DNA from 3 places in the Streptomyces sp. NBC_01260 genome. Region 2 is predicted to be linked to each of the others. Evidence: riboswitches for the same ligand, from Rfam matches in the RefSeq annotation. Region 2 holds a riboswitch; each other region holds the start of a gene.
The links. Region 2 has a riboswitch for cyclic di-AMP ahead of OG322_RS13440 (C40 family peptidase). Riboswitches for the same ligand answer to the same signal wherever they lie in the genome.
Positions count from the first base shown of each region.

Region 1: another riboswitch for cyclic di-AMP. It lies ahead of OG322_RS33880 (C40 family peptidase); the one in region 2 lies ahead of OG322_RS13440 (C40 family peptidase).
Region 3: another riboswitch for cyclic di-AMP. It lies ahead of OG322_RS22560 (LysM peptidoglycan-binding domain-containing protein); the one in region 2 lies ahead of OG322_RS13440 (C40 family peptidase).

Region 1 is NZ_CP108464.1:7,595,742-7,602,846, reverse strand. Features, by position in the region: gene OG322_RS33900 (FAD-dependent monooxygenase) at 57-1,727, shown strand; gene OG322_RS33895 (hypothetical protein) at 2,405-2,572, shown strand; gene OG322_RS33890 (ATP-dependent Clp protease proteolytic subunit) at 2,752-3,387, shown strand; gene OG322_RS33885 (hypothetical protein) at 3,395-3,703, shown strand; cyclic di-AMP (ydaO/yuaA leader) riboswitch at 4,033-4,205, shown strand; gene OG322_RS33880 (C40 family peptidase) at 4,209-4,682, shown strand; gene OG322_RS33875 (LysE family translocator) at 4,720-5,373, opposite strand; gene OG322_RS33870 (LysR family transcriptional regulator) at 5,446-6,363, shown strand; gene OG322_RS33865 (ATP-binding protein) at 6,389-6,820, opposite strand; gene OG322_RS33860 (helix-turn-helix domain-containing protein) at 7,023-7,105, shown strand, end outside.
Region 2 is NZ_CP108464.1:3,122,465-3,129,569, reverse strand. Features, by position in the region: gene OG322_RS13460 (GNAT family N-acetyltransferase) at 1-57, opposite strand, end outside; gene OG322_RS13455 (C40 family peptidase) at 99-1,145, opposite strand; gene OG322_RS13450 (hypothetical protein) at 1,504-1,857, shown strand; gene OG322_RS13445 (hypothetical protein) at 1,952-2,860, opposite strand; gene OG322_RS13440 (C40 family peptidase) at 3,184-4,353, opposite strand; cyclic di-AMP (ydaO/yuaA leader) riboswitch at 4,352-4,515, opposite strand; gene pcrA (DNA helicase PcrA) at 4,775-7,105, shown strand, end outside.
Region 3 is NZ_CP108464.1:5,078,100-5,085,204, forward strand. Features, by position in the region: gene OG322_RS22550 (cytochrome P450 family protein) at 1-1,269, shown strand, start outside; gene OG322_RS22555 (transglycosylase family protein) at 1,375-2,310, shown strand; cyclic di-AMP (ydaO/yuaA leader) riboswitch at 2,623-2,794, shown strand; gene OG322_RS22560 (LysM peptidoglycan-binding domain-containing protein) at 2,799-3,545, shown strand; gene eno (phosphopyruvate hydratase) at 3,853-5,139, shown strand; gene OG322_RS22570 (FtsB family cell division protein) at 5,320-5,790, shown strand; gene OG322_RS22575 (DUF501 domain-containing protein) at 5,855-6,433, shown strand; gene OG322_RS22580 (Ppx/GppA phosphatase family protein) at 6,505-7,105, shown strand, end outside.

The sequences.
Region 1 (7,105 bases), 4.5 Mb from region 2:
CAACCTGGTGCAGCACACGGCTCGGAAAGCAAGCCGGACGACGAGGGAGCCTGATCATGGCCGATGTCGACGTACTCGTGGTGGGCGCAGGCCCGGTGGGCCTGACGGCGGCGGCCGAGCTGCGGCGACACGGCGTGGGCTGCCGCATCGTCGATCGGCTGGCCGTCCCGAAACCCTATGCCAAGGCCATCGGCGTCCTGCCCCGCACGCTGGAGGTGTGGGACACCATGGGCCTGGTCCGCGGGGTGCTGGACCACGCGGTGCCGCACCTGGGCCAGCTGGTCTTCATCGACGGCAAGCCGGCCCCCCGGGTCGAGCTGACTCTGTCGCCCGAGATCCCCTATCCCTTCGCCACGCTGCCCCAGTCCGCGACCGAGCGGCTGCTCGCCGAGCATCTTGCCGGCTTCGGCACGGAGGTGGAGCGGGCGACCGAGCTCCGCTCGGTGGAGATGCGCCCGGACGAGGTCGAGGCCGTCCTCGCGCACGCGGACGGCCGGATCGAGCGTCTGCACGCCCGCTACGTCGTGGGCTGCGACGGCGCGCACAGCCTGGTCCGCAAGGCGGCCGGGCTGACCTTCGAGGGCGACGCCTTCCCCGAGCAGTACATGATCGGCGACGTCGAGGTCGACTGGGAACTGCCCGCCGGCTACAGCATGCGGGCCGTGAACCGGGACGCGAACGGTGCGATGGACGACATGCTCGTCTGCATTCCGATGCCGGGCGTTCGGCGGTACTGGCTGTCGATGCTGCGCCCCGGCTCCCAAGCGGGGGGCGAAGGCGGCTCGAGCGCGCCGGATGGGATCGGCCTCGGCCTGGGGGGCCACGGACCGGACCTCGGCCAGATCCAGGCCGTGCTCGACCGGCTGGCCCCGGAGCCGACGACCGCCTCCACGCTGCGCTGGTCGTCCGCCTTCCGGACCAGCCACCGCATGGTGGACCGCTACCGGAACGGCCGCCTCTTCGTCGCCGGGGACGCCGCGCACATCCACCCGCCTATCGGCGGGCAGGGTCTGAACACCGGCGTGCAGGACGCCTACAACCTCGCCTGGAAGCTGGCCCTGACCGTCCGCGGTCTGGCCACGGACGACGTGCTGGAGAGCTATCACGCCGAACGCCACCCGGTCGCGCAGGAGGTGGTCGGCCGCACCGTCCACCATGCCCGCACCGTCCGCCATGCCGGCACCGGCCTCAGCAGCGACGGGGACGACGCCGAGATGCTGCTGCGGCGCCAGGCCCAACTGCTGGTCGCCTACCCGGACAGCCCGTTGGTCCAGCAGCAGGCGGCGGACGGCACACCCGCGGCCGGTCCTGCCCCCGGCGACCGGGCACCGGACTGCCGCGGCCTGCTGAGCGACCTCGCCTCCTACCCGCGACGGCTGTTCGACCTGCTGCGCACCCCGCGGCACGTGCTGCTGCTGTTCGCGGACTCGGAGCACGCCTCGGGCGACGGCGCCGCCCAGCTCGAGGCCTGCGCCGCCGCGGCGCATCGCGCTGCCCACGGCCTGCTCGACGCCTATCTGATCACCGCCGCAGAGGTGCCGGAGGACGCCCGCCCGGTCGGCCTGCGCCCGCCGCGGGTGCGCGACGCGGCGGGCGAGTTCCGCGACGCCTATGCGCCGCGTGACGGCGAGGCCCTCCTGATCCGCCCGGACGGCTACCTCTCCGGACGCTTCCACCCGGCCGTACCGGAACGCCTGACGGCGCATCTGCGCCGAACCTTCGCCTGACTCCTGCTGCCGCGGGCGGAGCACTGCCGATGACGGTCCTGCGGGCGCGCCCCCTCGCGGCAAGAACGCACCCGTGCAGGAGATCAGCGGCCGACCGAGGGTCACCCATCCGGATACGGGCCGGCGCCTGGTCCGTCGTCACGATCGCCCGTTGCACCCGTTCCCGAGGTGCGACCAGCTCCGACGCCGACGCCTCGAACCGGTCGTGCGCCCGCCCCGGATCACCGACGTATAGCTCACACACGCCTTCGAAGCCCCGTAGGTGCCCCGACCCGAAGCTGCTGCCCGACGGGTCGCCGGCGGCCCGCTCCTCGATGTCGTACCAGGCCAGACCGAGCGCCGCATGCGCTTGCCGTTCCAAGCCGGCCCGAGCGGCGACCCCCGCCTCCACGCATGCGCCCGGGCCACCTGCGCCTGCAGGAGCGCACGGAAGAGCACGTCAAGTCGATGGTCGCCTGGCTGCTGGTGTCGGCGCGGCGCCGCGGAGGAAGGGCCGGCACCGGCCTGCGCACGACGACGGCCGACGGGGCTGGGCCGCCTGTGCGCAGCCCTCCGGCTGGCCGTCAGGCGCCGCGTGGTGGCCCGGAACGTCGCCGAGTACATCACCGTCCCGCGCAAGGCCCGGAAGGCTGACACGCCTGCACGAAGCCCGCCACAGCTGTCTCACGTTCCTGGCGATGAACGGTGTGCCGGACACGGTTCTGGCGGCGTGGGCAGCGCACACGAACGTCGGCTTCACCAAGCGGGTGTACGTACATCCGACGGCCGATGACATGCGGTCGGCGTCCGCGCAGTTGGAGGCCCTGCTGGGCTTCAAGGACGGGCCCTCTCGACCTGCTGTGTGAGAGATTGTCAGATTTCGTCTCTCAAGCCAAGAGCGAAACCGCGTCTGATCTGTTGTTTCCCTTGGATCACTAGGGCACGCTCCTCACCATAATCTTCTGTACGTCCTGTACATTTTCCACAGAAGCGCGCGCAGGCACCCCCACGGGCCCCTGCGCGCCCCGGAGGAGAGGTCTTCGCCATGCACCGCCCCGCCGCCCGCTACGTACTGCCCGAGTTCACCGAGCGCACGTCCCAGGGGACCCGCACGCTCGACCCGTACTCCAAACTGCTGGCCGAACGGGTCGTCTTCCTCGGCACCCCGGTCGACGACACTGCGGCCAACGACCTGGTCGCGCAGTTCATGTACCTGGAGCACGACGCACCCGACCGGCCCATCCAGCTCTACATCAACTCCCCCGGCGGCTCGTTCGGAGCCATGACCGCGGTCTACGACACGATGGCGTTCCTCACCTGCGAGGTGGAGACCTTCTGCCTCGGCCAGGCGGGCGCCGGCGCGGCCGTACTGCTGGCCGCGGGAGCCCCCGGCCGACGGCACGCGCTGCCCGGCGCACGGGTCGTGATGCAACAGCCGGAACTCGCCGAACCGTTGCAGGGGCAGCCGTCCGACCTGGAGATCGAGGCCCGGGAACTGGCCCGGATGCGCGAGACGCTGACGGGCATGCTGGTCCGCCACACCGGACGCTCCGCCGAGCAGATCACCGCCGACACCGAGCGCGATCTCATCCTCGACGCCGAGGGCGCCAAGGCCTATGGGCTGATCGACCACATCGTGCAGAGCCGCGGGCCCGCACTGCCACCGCCCGTCGCGCGGTGAAGCCCCGATGCAGCCACCGGAGTTCCCGCCGCTGCCCGCCCTGACCCGCGCGGAGGGCGAGTTCATCGACCGCTATCTGGAGGTAGTCGACCAGTTGGGCCGGATCAACCCGGCCCGCGCCGACGACACCTACCGGGCCCTGCGCGCCGCACAGGCACTCGCCTCGCACGCCGCGGCGCTGCGGGACGCGCTCGCACTGATGCACGAGCGGGGTGAAGCCCGGATCCACTCCGCCACGTTGACGCGGGCGCTACGGGTACTGGACGGCGAGCGCCGCGCCGGGCGGGTCACCGTGCCGCCGGCCCCGACGAGTTGATCAACTCCATTGCGCCGACACGCCCGACGGGTGGACCGAATTATCTCGCTCGTTCGGCGTAGGTGTCACCTCGCAGGAGGGACAGCTCAACTTGCGCTTTCGAGGTGGCCCATGGGTGAAATCTCCCGTTTCGCCGCTGGTACGGCACGGGCAGGGGAGGCCCGGCAACTCCCCGTAAAACCCCCTGTCCACCCGATCAGATCAGTCGTGATGAGCCTCACATGTCACCGTTTCACCTCGGAAATCCGGCGGTCGGTGAGTCAAGATCCCTGGGACGACAAGCCCCCGCCACCGCGGCGGGGCGGTCCGGGCGGACGCCGAGTCCTGCCGCCGCCCGGATGCCTGGTCGACAGGAGTGGATCGGCAGGAGTGGAGGACCCGAGCACAACGGGCCGACCGGACCTCCGGTTGTCCCTCGGGGTGAAGCCGCCTTGTGCGGCCGGGCAACTTCGCCAGCCCGAACCCGACAGGTCATCCTTCACAGGCGGCTGACGAAGGGTTGCGCATGAGTGCGCAGGTTCATGTCCCGTATCTGCTTGCCAGGGCCACAACGGCCTCGGTCATGACTCTCGCCGCCGTCGGCGGCACGCTGTTCGTCCCCGGCGCCGTGACCGACGCCCAGGCCGCGACTCATTCGTTGAAGGCGCTCGACATCGCCGCGTCGAAGAAGGGATCGCCGTACCGGTGGGGCGCCACCGGCCCCAGCCGTTTCGACTGTTCGGGGCTGACGCTCTACTCGTTCAAAAGAGTGGGCAAGAAGCTTCCTCGTACGGCGCAGCAGCAGTACAACAAGACCCGCCACATCCCGGCCTCGAAGCGGCAACGTGGCGATCTGGTCTTCTTCCACTCCGGCCGCAGCATCTTCCACGTGGGCATCTACGCGGGCAGCGGAAGAATCTGGCACTCGCCGAAGACCGGCGCCGTGGTGCGGCTGGAGAGGATCTGGACGAAGAGCGTCTTCTACGGGCGGGTCCGCTGACGCCTGTGCCCCGCCACCGGATGATCCGCACCTGGGATCAGTGCAGCAGGGTGCCGGTCACCAGCACCGCACCGAGTGCGGTGAGTGCCGCGCCGCTGCCGCCCTCGATCGCCCGGGCGGTACGCGGCCGGCGCAGCCACCGGCCCAGGCGGTCCACCAGGAGCGCCACGGCCGGGAACCAGATCAGTGCGAGCAGCACGACGATCACGGCGAGCAGCAGCGTCCTGGGCAGCGGGTCGGCCCCGGCAGGGACGAACTGCGGCAGCAGGCTGAGGAAGAGCACCGGCGCCTTGGGGTTCAGCGCGTTGGTCAGGAAGCCCTGGCGCAGTGCGCGCCGGGCCCCGACTGCGGCCTGCCCGCCGTCCGGCCGGTCCGCCGCGGTTTCGGGGGCGTGCGCCCGCCCGTCGCGGCGCCGGGCCGAGCGCAGCGCGCTGACGCCCAGGTAGAGCACGTACACCCCGCCGAGGAACTGAACCGTGCGGAACAGCACCGGCACCGCCACCAGCACGGCGGCCAGCCCGGCGACGGCGAGCGCGGTGTGGACGAGCAGCCCCCCGGCGACGCCGAGCGCGGTGGCCACCCCCGCCGACCGCGAGGCGAGAGCGTTGCGTACGACGACGGCGAAGTCCGCTCCGGGCAGCGCGACCATGGCGGCGGCGACTCCGAGGAAGGCAGTCAGTTGGGCGTCCATGGCTCCACCCTGGACCCGAACAGCCTTTAGCATGTACTTGCAATCTTATGGGTCTGCCAAAAGGAATGCTTAATGTACGACCCGACACGGCTCGCGGCGCTGGTGGCGGTCGCCGAGGCCGGTTCGATCACCCGGGCCGCCGCCCGCCTGGGCTACACGGCCCCCGCGCTCTCCCAGCAGCTCGCCAAGCTGGAGCGGGAGGCCGGTGCCGCGCTGCTGGTCCGGCACCACCGGGGCGCCCGTCTCACCGCCGCGGGCGAGCTGCTCGCCGGCCGGGCTCGGCGGGTCCTGGACGAGATGGACCAGGCCCGCCACGAGCTGGCCCGTCTCGCCGGACTCTCCGGAGGACGCCTGCGAGTCGGCACCTTCACCACGGCCGGCATCCATCTGCTGCCTCCCGTGCTGAGCGCCTTCCGCCGGGCGCACCCGGATGTGGAGCTGGTCGTCACGGAGTACGAGCCGCCGGGCGGGGTGGCGGCGGTGGCGGCGGGCGAGGTCGATCTCGCGCTGACGCACGCGTACGAACCGGCCGCCGCGACGCCGCTGCCCTCGGGCGTCAGTGCCGAGCCCCTGCTGGTCGAGGAACTGGTGCTGATCACCGCCGTCGGGCAGGTCCTGGCCGACGGCAGCGGGCGGCTTCCGGTGACGGACCTCGCGGGCCGGCCGCTGATCAGCAGCGCGCCCACGCATCCGCCGCGGCGCGGCGTGGAGAGTGCCCTGGCCGAGGCGGGCGCACTGCCCGCGGTGGTCTGCGAGTCGCCCGGTTATGCGCTGGTGTGCGCCCTGGTCAGCGCGGGCATCGGGATCGCGGTGGTTCCCGAGATGGTCGCGGCGATGTCGCCGACGCCGCTGTCCGTACGGAGGCTGGATCCCGCCGCGTTCCGCCGGACGATCTCGGTGGTGCACCGCGGTGACCGGTCGAGCGCCGCGGCGGCGACTCTGCGGGCCCTGTTGCGGAGCGGGTTCGGACGGGCCGCCGCACCGCAGTGACCCGGGCGGCGATGCGCGGGTCCGGTCAGCTCTGGACGGGGACGTTCCAGGGGAGGACGATCCAGACGGTCTTGCCGCCGTCGGCGGTGGGTGTGACGGTCAGCCGGCCACCGTACTCCTTGGCCAGGGAACGGATGATCACCATGCCGCGCCCGTTGTCCTGCTGGACGGCGGCGGGCAGCCGCTGGGGCCAGCGGGGGTGACTGTCCGTCACCCCGAGGTGCAGCTGTTCCTCGCGCTCCAGCCGGAGGTCCACGGTGAAGGTGGGCGACTGGCCGAACGTGTGCTGGACCGCGTTGGTCGCGAGCTCCGAGACGATCAGCCGGATGGTGTCCGCGGACTCGCTCCCGTCGGACAGTCCCCATTCGGCCAGTACCCGGGCCACATACCTCCGGGCCGCGGAGACCGAGACCGCCTCGCTCGGCAGAGTGACGCTTGCCTCTTGATGGTCCGCCATGGCCGGCCGCCCCTTTCCCACCCGGAACGACCCGCGATCGGTCCGCTGTGCTTCGCGCCAGATTGCCATTGATGCTGCCCTCTGTAACGACGATCCACCAAGATATGCATATATCTGTCGCTCAAAGCGGTGAACTCTTCCCCCGATGCCGTGCGGGAGCGGCACACTGTCCGCTCGGCAGGGAGAGGGAGGGAGGCACCACATGCAGCACGGCCCTGCGGTGCGGCGCCGCAAGCTCGGGGAGGAGCTGCGGAGTCTGCGCCATGCATCAGGACTCACCAGCCG
Region 2 (7,105 bases):
GGGGGAGCGGAGTGCGAGCGTATGGGCGTGAGTCTGGACGTCGAAGTCCATGGGCATGTGCGGGTGTCCCTCTGTCCGGTGGTCGGAGGGACGGGAGCCTATGCCACCCGGGCCGCTCCGGCGAAAGGCATTTCGTCGATCGGCGCGATGCGGACCGGGGCTCCCGGGCGCGGGGCGTGGATCATCCGGCCGTTGCCGATGTAGAGGCCGACGTGGCTGACGCCCGAGTAGAAGAACACCAGGTCCCCCGGAGCGAGTTCGGACCTCGGGACACGCTGCCCCGCGTTGATCTGGGTGTACGTGGTCCGGGGGAGCGAGACACCCGCGGAGCCCCAGGCGGCCTGGGTGAGGCCGGAGCAGTCGAACGAGGAGGGGCCGGTGGCGCCCCAGACGTACGGCTTGCCGAGGGCCCCGTACGCGAAGGCGACGGCTGCCGCGGCGCGGGCGTTCGGTGCCCGGTCGGAGCCGCGCGGGGAGCTGCGGTCGGCGTGGCCCGCGCCGCGGCCGCCGTCCGAGGCGTCGTACGCGGCGCGCTGGGCGGGGGAGAGGCGGGCCAGCAGCTTGCGGGCCTCGGACAGCTTGGCCCGGACCGTCGCCTTGTGCCTCTTCAGGTCGGTCTGGCGGGCGGTGAGCTCGGCCAGCTGCCCCGCGGCCTCGGACCGCAACTGGGCCACGTCCGCGACCTGGCGCTGCACGGTGCGGAGCTCGTCGGCCCGGCCGGCGGCGGCCCGCTCCACGTACGAGGCGCGCTGCAGGTACTGGTCGGGGTCCGAGGAGAGTGCCAGCTGGAGGGACGGGTCGAGACCGCCCGAGCGGTACTGCGCCGCCGCGTACGCACCCAGTGCCTCGCGCGAGGCGTTGAGCCGCTCGGTTCTGCGGGCGGCCTCGTCGCGCATCGCGTCGATGGACTCGGCGGTGGCGGCCGCCTTCGCCTTCGCGCCGTTGTACCGCTCGGTGGCGACCTCGGCCTCCCGGTACAGCCGGTCCACCTCGGCCTTGACCTGGGCGGCGGTGGGCGTCGGGTCGGCGTGCGCGGATCCCGGCAGCGCGGCAGCGGTCGCGGCCCCTGCGAGGGCGAGGGTCGCTGCGGTGCGGGCAGCAGAGCCGGTGTACGGGCGCTGCTTGGGTTTCCGGTGCGCGGCCACGAGGGCGGGGGTCCTTCCTGTCGACTGCCCGTCGGGGTCTACCGGCGGGCCCGCCCGGTCCGGCGGCGGGTCACCAACAGGGGGAGCGGCCCGCCGCCGGATCTCTCGGCGGGGTGAGCGGAAGGTGCCGTCCGGGTGCGGAGCGGCGGTGATCCGGTCACCTGGGTAGGCACGCTAAACCCGGGGCACGGACAAGAGTCGTAATGACGCCTATTGTCTGAATTTGGCGTTGCGTTGTTGTTGGATGACCGGAAAAATTGCACCAGAGTCAGGCAATTGGTGCATTCAATGGTCAAGCGTTCAGTAAGCCCCACCTGGCTGCGGAAGGCTGATATGACCAGGACTAAGGTGCGGAACCATGCGTGTACTCATCGATGTCTTCGTCGCCCTGCACATCATCGGAATCGCCGCCCTGCTGGGAGGCTTCCTCACCCAGATGAAGGCGATGGGGGCGGGGACGGCGCGATTCGTGCCCGGGATGCTGCACGGCGCGCTGACCATGCTGGTCACCGGTGTCGCGCTGGTCGGGCTCGACCAGGCCGACGACCACCCCGTGAACAACGTCAAGATCGGCATCAAGCTGCTGATCCTGGTCGTCATCCTCGCGCTCGTCTACGTCAAGCGGGACGAGGAGAAGGTCGAGAAGGGCCTCTTCGCGGCGGTGGGCGGACTGACGGTCGTCAACATCTTCATCGCCACGCTCTGGACCTGAGCGGGTGGTGGCCGGTGGGTGGCCGGCGGCCGTCCGCAACCGACCGGTGGCTGACCACCGCTGACCACTGTCGACCACCTCTGAGCGCTTCTGACTACGGCGCGGCGTCCCAGTCGACCTGCCGGCCCTCCCGCCGCAGCGCCTCCTCCACACCCGCCCAGTCCTCGACCCACTCGCCCACGTAGTCCCGCGTCATCGCCGGGTCGGCCGCCACCAGGATGTCCACTCCGGCAGCGGAGGCCCGCTCCTCGGGCGACTCGGCGAGGTCGGCCAGCCGGTCGACACGGAGGTAGCCCCCCGCGTCGGAGCCCGCCGTGATCCGGCCCACCACCCCGTAACGGGCGCGCTGTTCGGCCGCCGCGACATCGCCGCGGTCGGCGGTGGCCGTGACCGAGACCGAGCCCGGGTGCGTGAAGGCTCCGTCCGGTGCCCCGTCGCCGAGGCCGTGGCGGGTCCGGGCCGCCGCCAGCCGGTCGCGGCCCGTCTCCGCCGCCGCCGCGCGCAGCCCGTGGACGTGCAGCGTCCGCTCCTGCGGGCTCCAGGACATGATCCGCTCGACGTCCCGGTCCTGGATCGCGTCCTCCTCGGCGGCCGTCGCGCCGACCTCCCCGTCCAGCTCCCGGGCGAGCGCCCGCGCCGATTCGGACGGTTCGACCGCGCCGTCCGGGCCCTGGTCGATGAGCATCGCGATGCCGGCGAACAGGGCTCTGAGCCCGAGCGCCGCCGACTGCCGGACGCCGCTCGGCCGGAACTCCTGACCGAGCTCCGGCAGTGCGCTCAGCCTGCGGTGCATGGCGGCGGCCACGTTCTCGTCCGGCGGCGCGGTGTCCCACAGCAGCTCCAGCGCGGCCACACAGGTGTCCTGGTCCGCCGGGCGCCCCTCGTCGGCGAGGTACTGGAGGAGTACCCCGGCGGTGCGCTCGGCGCAGGCTGCCGAGAACAGCCTGGCCTGGCCGAAGGTCCCCAGGAAGGCCATGCCCCGGACGCTCTCCAAGATCTTCACGGTCGCTCGCTCCTGTGGTGCTCTGCGCGCTGTGCCCGCGTCTCGGACAGGTCGGCGCCGATCCCGGTCGCGACCAGGGCCCCGATGACCGCCACGACCACCAGGCCGGGACACTCCAGTGCGCCCTGTCCCCGGTCCCGCCGCCGGCGTAACCCCAGCACCCGCGCTTCCGTACGTGGTACAGCGCGCCGGCCTAGCCGGCGCCGCAACTCCCCCATGAGTGGCATAAGAACACGCTAACGGTCCCACGGAGCCCGCGTATTGGGCCACGGACCCACTACGCGTGCTCCGTACGGCAGGCCCCTGGGGGCGCCGGACACTCGCTAGCCGGGCCGCACGCTCCCGTAGATCGGCATGTAGTAGATCGACTCCTCGCGCACGTCCGCCCCCGGCTTCGGCGCGTGGATCATCATGCCGTCGCCCTTGTAGATGCCGACGTGGCTGATGTCGTCGTAGAAGAAGACCAGGTCCCCGGGCTGCAGATCCGCCGTGGCGATCCGGGTGCCGACCTTCACCTGGTCCCAGGTGGTCCGCGGGAGGGTGACGCCCGCGGCCTTCCAGGCCGCCTGGGTGAGCCCCGAGCAGTCGTACGAGGCCGGGCCGGTCGCCCCCCAGACGTACGGCTTGCCGATCTGGGCCCGGGCGAACGCGAGGACCTTCCCGGCCTTCGTCGTGGCGCTGCTGTCCGAGCCGGAGCCTGTCCCGGTGCCCGAGCCCGTTCCCGAGCCCGTCCCCGTGCCGGTCCCGCTTCCGGCCTCCTTGGCCTTGCGGTCGGCCTCCGCCTTCGCGGCGGCCTGCTTCTCCGCCAGCTCCGCGGCCTTGCGCTTGGCCTCGGCCTGCTTCTTCCGCTCCAGCTCGGCGAGGCGCGCCTTCTCCTCGGCGGTCAGCTTCGACAGCAGCGTGCGGGCCTCGGTCAGCTTGTTCTGCACGTTCTGCTTGCTGGTACGCAGCTTGGTCTGCGACGCGGTGAGCGTCTCCAGGCTCGTCACCGCCTCGGCACGCTTCTTCGACGCCTCGGCCTGCTTCGTACGGAAGTCCGTGACGGCCTGCTGCTGGTTCGCGGCCATCCGGTTCATGAGGTGGGTCTGGTCGAAGAACGACTGCGGGTCGTTGGCCAGGAAGAAGGTGGCGGTCGGCGCGAGCGCGCCGTCGCGGTACTGGGCGGCGGCGTAGTTCCCGAGCGTCCGGCGGGCGTCGTTCAGCTTGTCGGCGCGCTCGGCGATGTCGTCCAGCAGCGCGTCCACCTTGGTGCGCTGCTTGGCGGACGCCTCTTTCGCCTGGTCGTAGTGCTGGGTCGCGGTGCCCGCCTGCCGGTAGAGGCCGTCGACCTTCTTCTGGACGTCCTCGATGCTGGGCTTCGGGGCCGGGGCCGCCAGCGCGCTCTGCGTGGACAGCAGGGTCACCGAGGCGAGTGCGGCCGTCGTGAACCCGATGGCCGGGGTGGTGCTGCGCACCCGGGGGCGCGGTTTGCGATGCGATGCCAAGGCCGGCATCTCCTTCCGTGGACCGCCTACCGGGTTAGCTGTCGGGTTCGGGCGGAACGGAAGGCTGCCCTACGGTCCTGGTGGGGGTTCGGACCGATTCACCCCGGTGCTGCGTGTGGGTCCCCGGTTCCGGACCCCGTACGGGCAGGCCGGATTCGGCGTGGACGCCCGCTCGGCGTGGTTCGCCTCTGGGGGTACGGGCCGCCCGAACGAGCACGCTAGCCAACTCATGGTGTCGCTGTGAAGGTTGATGTTCGATATGCCCGATACATTTTCGTGACCTTGCCGAAGTGGACGCGGTGCGGGCAGGTCAGGTGCGGGGTCCGTCCACACAGGGTGGGTGCGGCATCGCTTTCCGTGGCCGCGCGGTGGTGCGCGGTTCGTGATGCGGCCCCGGGGTGTCAGTGCGGCCGCCTAGACTCGGACAGCGATGAGCAGCCTCTTTGACGACAGTTTCCTGGCCGGCCTCCAGCACACGGAGGAAGGGCCCCCGCCGCCCCCCGAGGACTCCGCACCCGAAGCGGTGCCGGAGGACCTCTTCGGGGGCGTGTTCGACGGGCCCCCGCCGCCCCGCGACGCGTACTACCGCGACGGGGCCCACCGCCCGGTCATCGACGCCGCCGCGCTGCTCGACGGGCTGAACACCGAGCAGCGTGCCGCCGTGGTGCACGCGGGGTCCCCGCTGCTCATCGTCGCCGGGGCCGGTTCGGGCAAGACCCGGGTGCTGACCCACCGCATCGCCCACCTGCTGGCCGAGCGCGGGGTGCACCCCGGCCAGATCCTGGCGATCACCTTCACCAACAAGGCCGCCGGCGAGATGAAGGAGCGCGTCGAGCAGCTCGTCGGCCCCCGCGCCAACGCCATGTGGGTCATGACCTTCCACAGCGCGTGCGTACGGATCCTGCGCCGCGAGTCGAAGAAGCTCGGCTTCACCTCCTCGTTCTCGATCTACGACGCCGCGGACTCCAAGCGGCTGATGGCCCTGGTCTGCCGCGATCTCGACCTCGACCCGAAGCGCTTCCCGCCGAAGTCGTTCACGGCGAAGGTGTCGAACCTGAAGAACGAGCTGATCGACGAGGAGACCTTCGCCGGCCAGGCGGCGGACGGTTTCGAGAAGACGCTCGCCCAGGCCTACGCGATGTACCAGGCCCGGCTGCGCGAGGCCAACGCGCTGGACTTCGACGACATCATCATGACGACGGTGCACCTGCTCCAGGCCTTCCCCGACGTCGCCGAGCACTACCGCCGCCGCTTCCGGCACGTCCTGGTCGACGAGTACCAGGACACCAACCACGCCCAGTACACGCTCGTACGGGAACTGGTCGGCCCGGCCGGTGCCGCCGACGCCCCCGGCGAGCTGTGCGTCGTCGGTGACGCGGACCAGTCGATCTACGCCTTCCGCGGCGCCACGATCCGCAACATCCTCCAGTTCGAGGAGGACTACCCGGACGCGACCACGATCCTGCTGGAACAGAACTACCGCTCCACCCAGACGATCCTGTCCGCCGCCAACGCCGTCATCGAGCGCAACGAGAGCCGCCGCCCGAAGAACCTCTGGACCAACGCCGGCTCCGGAGCCCGGATCACCGGCTACGTCGCGGACACCGAGCACGACGAGGCGCAGTTCGTCGCCGACGAGATCGACCGGCTGACCGACGCGGGCGACGCCAGGGCCGGAGATGTCGCGATCTTCTACCGGACGAACGCGCAGTCCCGTGTCTTCGAGGAGATCTTCATCCGGGTCGGCCTGCCCTACAAGGTCGTCGGCGGTGTGCGCTTCTACGAGCGCAAGGAGGTCCGGGACGTCCTGGCCTACCTCCGGGTCCTCGCCAACCCCGAGGACACGGTCCCGCTGCGCCGCATCCTGAACGTGCCCAAGCGCGGCATCGGCGACCGGGCCGAGGCGATGATCGACGCCCTGTCACTACGCGAGAAGATCACCTTCCCGCAGGCGCTGCGCCGCGTCGACGAGGCGTACGGCATGGCCGCGCGTTCCGCCAACGCCGTCAAGCGGTTCAACACGCTGATGGAGGAGTTGCGCACGATCGTCGAGTCGGGCGCGGGCCCCGCGGTGGTGCTGGAGGCCGTCATGGAACGGACCGGCTACCTCGCCGAGCTCCAGGCCTCCACCGACCCGCAGGACGAGACCCGGATCGAGAACCTCCAGGAGCTTGCCGCCGTCGCGCTCGAATTCGAGCAGGAGCGCGGCGAGGAGGAGGGTGCGGGCACCCTCTCCGAGTTCCTGGAGCGGGTCGCGCTCGTCGCCGACTCCGACCAGATCCCCGACGAGGACACCGACGGCTCCGGAGTCGTCACGCTGATGACCCTGCACACGGCGAAGGGCCTCGAATTCCCGGTGGTCTTCCTGACCGGCATGGAGGACGGCGTCTTCCCGCACATGCGGGCGCTGGGCCAGGTCAAGGAGCTGGAGGAGGAGCGCCGGCTCGCGTATGTCGGTATCACCCGCGCCCGCGAGCGGCTCTACCTGACCCGGGCGGCGATGCGCAGCGCGTGGGGCCAGCCCTCGTACAACCCGCCGTCACGGTTCCTGGAGGAGATCCCGGACCAGCACCTGGAGTGGAAGCGGAAGGGCCCGATGGCGGCTCCGGCGGGACCGACGTCGGGCATCACCTCGTCGCTGTCCGCGTCCCGCTCGCGCTCCGGGCCCTCGGGCTTCGCGACCCGGCGGACCTCGGACAAGCCGACGATCACGCTGGTGGTCGGCGACCGGGTCACCCACGACCAGTTCGGTCTGGGCACG
Region 3 (7,105 bases), 2.0 Mb from region 2:
GCCGTGCCGCCCGCCCCCGAACTCTTCACCTGGGAGTTCGCCACCGACCCGTACCCCGCGTACGCCTGGCTGCGCGAGCACAGCCCCGTGCACCGCACGACCCTGCCCAGCGGGGTCGAGGCCTGGCTCGTCACCCGGTACGCGGATGCCAAGCAGGCCCTCGCCGACGCCCGGCTCTCCAAGAACCCGGCGCACCACGCCGAGCCGGCGCACGCCAAGGGCCGCACCGGCATTCCGGGCGAGCGCAAGGCGGAGCTGATGACGCATCTGCTGAACATCGACCCGCCCGATCACACCCGGCTGCGGCGTCTGGTGTCGAAGGCGTTCACGCCCCGGCGCATCGCGGAGTTCGCGCCGCGCGTGCAGGAGCTGACGGACCGCCTCATCGACTCCTTCGCGCAGAAGGGGGAGGCGGACCTCATCCATGAGTTCGCCTTCCCGCTCCCCATCTACGCGATCTGCGACCTGCTCGGCGTCCCGCGCGAGGACCAGGACGACTTCCGGGACTGGGCGGGCATGATGATCCGCCACGGCGGCGGCCCCCGCGGCGGGGTGGCCCGTTCGGTGAAGAAGATGCGCGGCTATCTGCTCGAACTCATCCACCGCAAGCGCGAGAACCCCGGGGACGACCTGATCTCGGGACTGATCCGGGCGAGTGACGACGGCGAGCACCTGACCGAGAACGAGGCCGCCGCGATGGCCTTCATCCTGCTCTTCGCCGGGTTCGAGACGACCGTCAACCTCATCGGCAACGGCGTCCACACCCTGCTGGGCCACCCGGAGCAGCGCGAGCGGCTCCAGCGGTCCCTGGCGGCGGGGGAGACGGAGCTGCTGGCCACCGGGGTCGAGGAACTGCTGCGTTACGACGGTCCGGTGGAGCTGGCGACCTGGCGGTTCGCCACCGAGGCGCTGACGATCGGCGGGCAGCCGGTCGCCGAGGGGGACCCCGTGCTGGTGGTGCTGGCGGCCGCCGACCGGGACCCCGAACGCTTCGCCGCTCCGGACACGCTGGACCTCTCGCGGCGTGACAATCAGCACCTCGGTTACGGTCACGGCATCCATTACTGCCTGGGAGCACCGCTCGCCCGGCTGGAGGGACAGGCCGCGCTCGCCACGCTGCTGAAACGCCTCCCGGACCTGCGACTTGCGGTGGAACCTGCCGATTTGCGCTGGCGTGGCGGGCTCATCATGCGCGGACTGCGCACGCTTCCGGTGGAGTTCACCCCCGAGACCGTCCCCGGCGAAGGTGACGCTCTGTCAACTCTGTGACTTTCACGTGATCTCTGCTGCATCGACTTGTGACACACGTTCGAGTCCCGCTAGGTTCACCGTTCGACTCATCCGTCACTCGTCCGTCACACGGAAGGCATTCCCATGGGCTCCGCGAACGGCAGGCACCGTCGCCCTCGGCAGGCACCCGCGATCGTCGTCGCCGCAGGCGTGACCGGCTCGGCCATCGCCATCCCGCTGCTCGGCGCGGCCGGCGCGCACGCAGCCGACGCCTCGACCTGGGACCGGGTCGCCGAGTGCGAGAGCGGCGGCATGTGGAGTGCCGACCTCAGCAACGGCTTCTACGGCGGCCTGCAGTTCTCGCAGGAGGTGTGGAAGTCCTACGGCGGCGATTCGTACGCCCCGCGTGCGGACCTGGCCAGCCGCTCGCAGCAGATCGCCGTGGCGGAGAAGGTCCTGGACGACCAGGGGCCGAAGGCGTGGCCCAGCTGCGCCGTCATCTCCGGCCTCGCCGTGGACGGTTCCCTGCCGGGCGTCGACCCGGGCAGCACCCCGTCCGCCCACCCGTCCGAGAGCGCGGACCCGTCCGCGAGCGCCGACCCGTCGGACGGCGCGTCCAAGGGCGCCAAGAAGACCCCGTCGGACGACGCCACCGCCGACACCGCCGACACCGCCGACAAGGACCGTACGCCGGACGCCTCGGACTCCCCGTCCGCCACGCCCTCGGCATCCGGCTCCTCCGGCGCGAGTGACACCTCCGACGCCCCGGGCAGGTCCTCCCGGGCCGGGGACACGGGCGGCAGGCACCGCGGTGCGCCGGCCCCGGAGAAGCCCGGCAGCGACCGGGACTCGGGACGGCACGCCTCGCGCGGCGAAGGTGACGCACGCGGCAAGGGCGCACCCGCCGCTGACGGTACGTACACCGTCCGGCCGGGCGACAACCTCTGGGCGATTGCTGACGCACAGAAGCTGCCCGGCGGCTGGACCGGGCTGTACGAGGCCAACAAGGCGGCGGTCGGCTCCGACCCGGACCTCATCCTCCCTGGCCAGAGTCTCGATCTCGGCGTGAAGGCCGGATGAGAACGACCGCGGAAGCAGTCTGATCATCAGCTGAATGCGCCCCAAATCTGGGGTACTTAGGCGGTCTATGTCCCATTTTTGACTAAGTGAGACATGGGTCTCTTTGCGTGAACTGGTGCGTCTTGTTCGGGAGCTCCCCCCGCATCCGTTCCGACCTGCGCAAACAGGCCTTCTTCAGATGCAAGTAAGGGCTGTTTATCCGGTATGTCCTTCTTTGGAGATGGGGGTTGCGTGTGTTTACGGTCGGAACCGCTCGCACCGCGGGCCCCGTCGATCGTCACGCCGAATCCTGCCGTCGGTCGAAGGGAACAGACGCGTAAAGCGCCGTAGGCAGGAGCGGGGGACCCAGGTAAGTGCCGGGCCCGATCGTCGCAAGACGCATCAGGACCGGCTTGGGGTTAAGTCGTGCGCTAGGACGTGCGACCGGGCAACTCACTTGGCCCGAACCCGACAGCTCACCTCGCAGGCGTCGGTGAGGAGAAGTCTCGATGCTGCTGAACAGCAAGGGCAACAAGCACCGCCGCCCGTCCAAGGCCGTCCGTATCGCCACGCTCGCCGGTGTGACCGGTGCCGCCATCGCCGTGCCCCTGATGGGTGCGACCGGCGCCTCCGCGGCCTCCGTCTCCACGTGGGACGCGGTCGCCCAGTGCGAGTCCGGCGGCAACTGGTCCATCAACACCGGCAACGGCTACTACGGCGGTCTGCAGTTCTCGCAGTCCAGCTGGGCCGCCGCCGGCGGTACGCAGTACGCGGCCCGCGCCGACCTGGCCAGCAAGTCCCAGCAGATCACCGTGGCCGAGAAGCTCCTCGACATGCAGGGACCGGGCGCCTGGTCCTGCGCCGGTGCCGGCAACCTGAGCAACGACGGTGTCGACCCGGGTGTCGGCACCGGCTCCACCGCCCCCAAGACCGAGACCGCTCCCAAGCAGGAGTCGGCTCCGGCCCAGCAGGCCGAGCCGAAGAAGTCCGAGCGCACCGAGGCCCCGGCCACCAACCGCTCTGACCGCTCGACCGCCCCCAAGGCGGAGCAGAAGAAGACCGTCACCACCCCGACCGGCGAGAAGGTCAAGAAGGGTGATGGCGAGTACAAGGTCGTCACCGGCGACTCGCTGAGCAAGATCGCGGCCGACCACCACGTCAAGGGCGGCTGGGAGCAGCTGTTCGAGCTGAACAAGGACATCGTCAAGGACGCCGACATGATCTTCCCGGGTCAGCAGCTCCACCTGGTGAAGTGATTCAGCACCCTCCTCGCTGAGCACCCCGGCCCGGCCCGCATCTTCCCCCCATGCGTGCCGGGCCGGGGTTCGCCGGTCGCCGGGCCATCGCTTCGCGGCTCACCGGATTCCGCGTTGATTGTTCAACTGTTGTAGTTACTGGTCAGTAAATTTCTGGCCGTTCGCCCCGCTATGACAGCTCTTGGGTCCTTTTTCGTCCCAGGGGACGGGCGGTCGGCCGACTGAGACGGCCGGGCCGGTTAGGCTCTTGTCGCAAGGCCAAAGTGACCCTGCACAACCAGCGTCATATCCCAGAAGGAGATGCCTCGTGCCGTCCATCGACGTCGTCGTAGCCCGGGAAATCCTCGACTCCCGGGGCAACCCCACGGTCGAGGTCGAGGTTGGCCTCGACGACGGCAGCACGGGTCGTGCTGCTGTTCCGTCCGGAGCCTCCACCGGTGCGTTCGAGGCCATTGAGCTTCGCGACGGTGACCCCAACCGCTACCACGGGAAGGGCGTCGAGAAGGCGGTCCTCGCCGTGATCGAGCAGATCGGCCCGGAGCTCGTCGGCTATGACGCGACCGAGCAGCGGCTGATCGACCAGGCCATGTTCGACCTGGACGCCACGGAGAACAAGGGCTCGCTCGGCGCCAACGCCATCCTCGGCGTCTCGCTCGCCGTCGCCCACGCCGCGTCCGAGGCCTCGGACCTGCCGCTGTTCCGCTACCTCGGTGGCCCGAACGCGCACCTGCTGCCCGTCCCGATGATGAACATCCTCAACGGTGGGTCGCACGCCGACTCCAACGTGGACATCCAGGAGTTCATGATCGCCCCGATCGGCGCGGAGTCCTTCTCCGAGGCCCTGCGCTGGGGCGCCGAGGTCTACCACACGCTGAAGAAGGTCCTGAAGACCAAGGGCCTGTCCACCGGCCTCGGTGACGAGGGCGGCTTCGCGCCGAACCTGGAGTCCAACCGCGCGGCCCTCGACCTCATCGTCGAGGCCATCAAGGAAGCCGGCTACGCCCCGGGCAAGGACATCGCGCTCGCGCTCGACGTCGCCGCGTCCGAGTTCTACAAGGACGGCAAGTACGAGTTCGAGGGCAAGTCCCGCTCGGCCGCCGAGATGACCGAGTACTACGAGGAGCTCGTCTCCGCGTACCCGCTGGTCTCCATCGAGGACCCGCTGTACGAGGACGACTGGGCCGGCTGGAAGGTCATCACCGACAAGATCGGCGCCAAGGTGCAGATCGTCGGCGACGACCTCTTCGTCACCAACCCGGAGCGCCTGGCCCGCGGCATCGAGGAGGGCTCCGCCAACGCCCTGCTCGTCAAGGTCAACCAGATCGGTTCGCTGACCGAGACCCTGGACGCCGTCGAGCTGGCCCAGCGCAACGGCTTCAAGTGCATGATGTCCCACCGCTCCGGCGAGACCGAGGACGTCACCATCGCCGACCTCGCGGTCGCCGTGAACTGCGGCCAGATCAAGACCGGCGCCCCGGCCCGCTCGGACCGCGTCGCCAAGTACAACCAGCTGCTGCGCATCGAGGAGATCCTCGACGACGCCGCGGTGTACGCGGGCCGCTCGGCGTTCCCGCGGTTTCGCTCCGAAGGCTGACGAGCACAGCTAGGGTCTTTCGTTTGGATCAGGCCGGACCCCGCGAGCCCGGCATGATCCAAACGAGAGGCCCTAGGGCTGACAAGCCCGGCCGGGTCCAGCGCCCCGGCCTCCGTCCGTCCCCGCACTCGGTCCCGTACCGTGTGCGGGGACGGACGTGCGTAATGGGGAGGCGGAGACATGGCCGCGAAGGACCGGGACCGGTTCTCCACCGCGACCCGGCTGAGGCTGCTCGGTGAGCAGACCGCAGCCCGCGTCTACCGGTCCCAGAACCGCCGTCAGGCGCACCGCTCCCGCCTCACCGGCCGGGCGGCCGTCCTGGCCCTGATCGTCTGCTCCCTGGTCGTCGCACTCGCGTACCCGATGCGGCAGTACGTGTCGCAGCGCGACGAGATCGCCGACCAGGAGCGGCTCGCGCAGGAGGCCGAGGCACGCACCGAGGAACTGCGCGACGAGAAGTCGCGCCTCCAGGACGACGCGTACATCAAGCGGCTGGCCCGCGAGCACCTGCACTACCTTCTTCCGGGAGAGACCAGCTACACGGTGGTCGACCCCGACGCGGTCAAGGAGCGCAACGGAAAGCCGGACGAGTCCGGCCGGCCGTGGCACTCCAATCTGTGGGACGGCGTCGACAGCGCCGACCGCGGCTGACCCGCGTTCCCTCGTTCATCTGCGGAACCGCAGTTCAAGCAGCCCGATCAGAACCTAGGCAGGCATGGAAACGCCCCCTCCCCAGACCGAGCCCACCGCGCCCACCGACGCGGACATCGCCGCGTTCCAGCAGCAGCTGGGGCGCCCGCCGCGCGGGCTGCGCGCCATCGCGCACCGCTGTCCGTGCGGAAACCCGGACGTGGTCGAGACCCAGCCGCGGCTGGAGGACGGCACGCCGTTCCCGACGACGTACTACCTGACGTGCCCGCGTGCGGCGTCCGCGATCGGCACGCTGGAGGCGAACGGGGTCATGCGGGAGATGACCGAGCGCCTCGGTACGGACCCCGAGCTGGCCGCCGCGTACCGGGCCGCGCACGAGGACTACATCGCGCGGCGTGACTCCATCGAGGTGCTGGAGGGCTTCCCGAGTGCGGGGGGCATGCCGGACCGGGTGAAGTGCCTGCACGTGCTCGTGGGGCACTCGCTGGCCGCGGGGCCGGGGGTGAACCCGCTGGGGGACGAGGCGATCGCGATGCTGCCGCAGTGGTGGCGCAAGGGTCCGTGCGTGTCGCCGTGCGGCGCGCCGGAGGAGAAGGACGGCGGGACGGCCGACGCGGCCGACGGCGCGCCGGACGAGGACTGACCGTCCGCACGGGGGCTCCGCCCCCCGGACCCCCGCTCCGCAATCGAAGGGGCTTGAATGAGGAGTACTTCATGACGCGCGTGGCCGCCATCGACTGCGGTACCAACTCGATCCGCCTGCTGGTGGCGGACGCCGACCCCGGCACGGGGGAGCTCACCGAGCTCGACCGGCGGATGGAGATCGTCCGGCTCGGGCAGGGCGTCGACCGGACCGGACGGCTCGCCCCCGAGGCTCTGGAGCGGACGTTCGCCGCCTGCCGGCGGTACGCGGCGGTGATCAAGGAGCACGGCGCGCAGAAGGTGCGCTTCGTCGCCACCTCCGCCTCCCGGGACGCGGAGAACAGGGACGAGTTCGTCCGCGGGGTGCTGGACATCCTGGGCGTCGAGCCCGAGGTGATCAGCGGCGACCAGGAGGCCGAGTTCTCCTTCGACGGGGCCACCAAGGAGCTCACCGGCCGCGACGACCTCGCCAAGCCGTTTCTCGTCGTGGACATCGGCGGCGGCTCCACCGAGTTCGTCCTCGGCGACGACCGGGTGCGGGCCGCCCGGTCCGTGGACATCGGCTGCGTCCGGATGACCGAGCGCCATCTCGCGCGGGACGGCGCGGTCGTCGACCCGCCCACGCCGGACGCGGCCGACGCGATCCGCGCGGAAGTCGCCACCGCCCTGGACC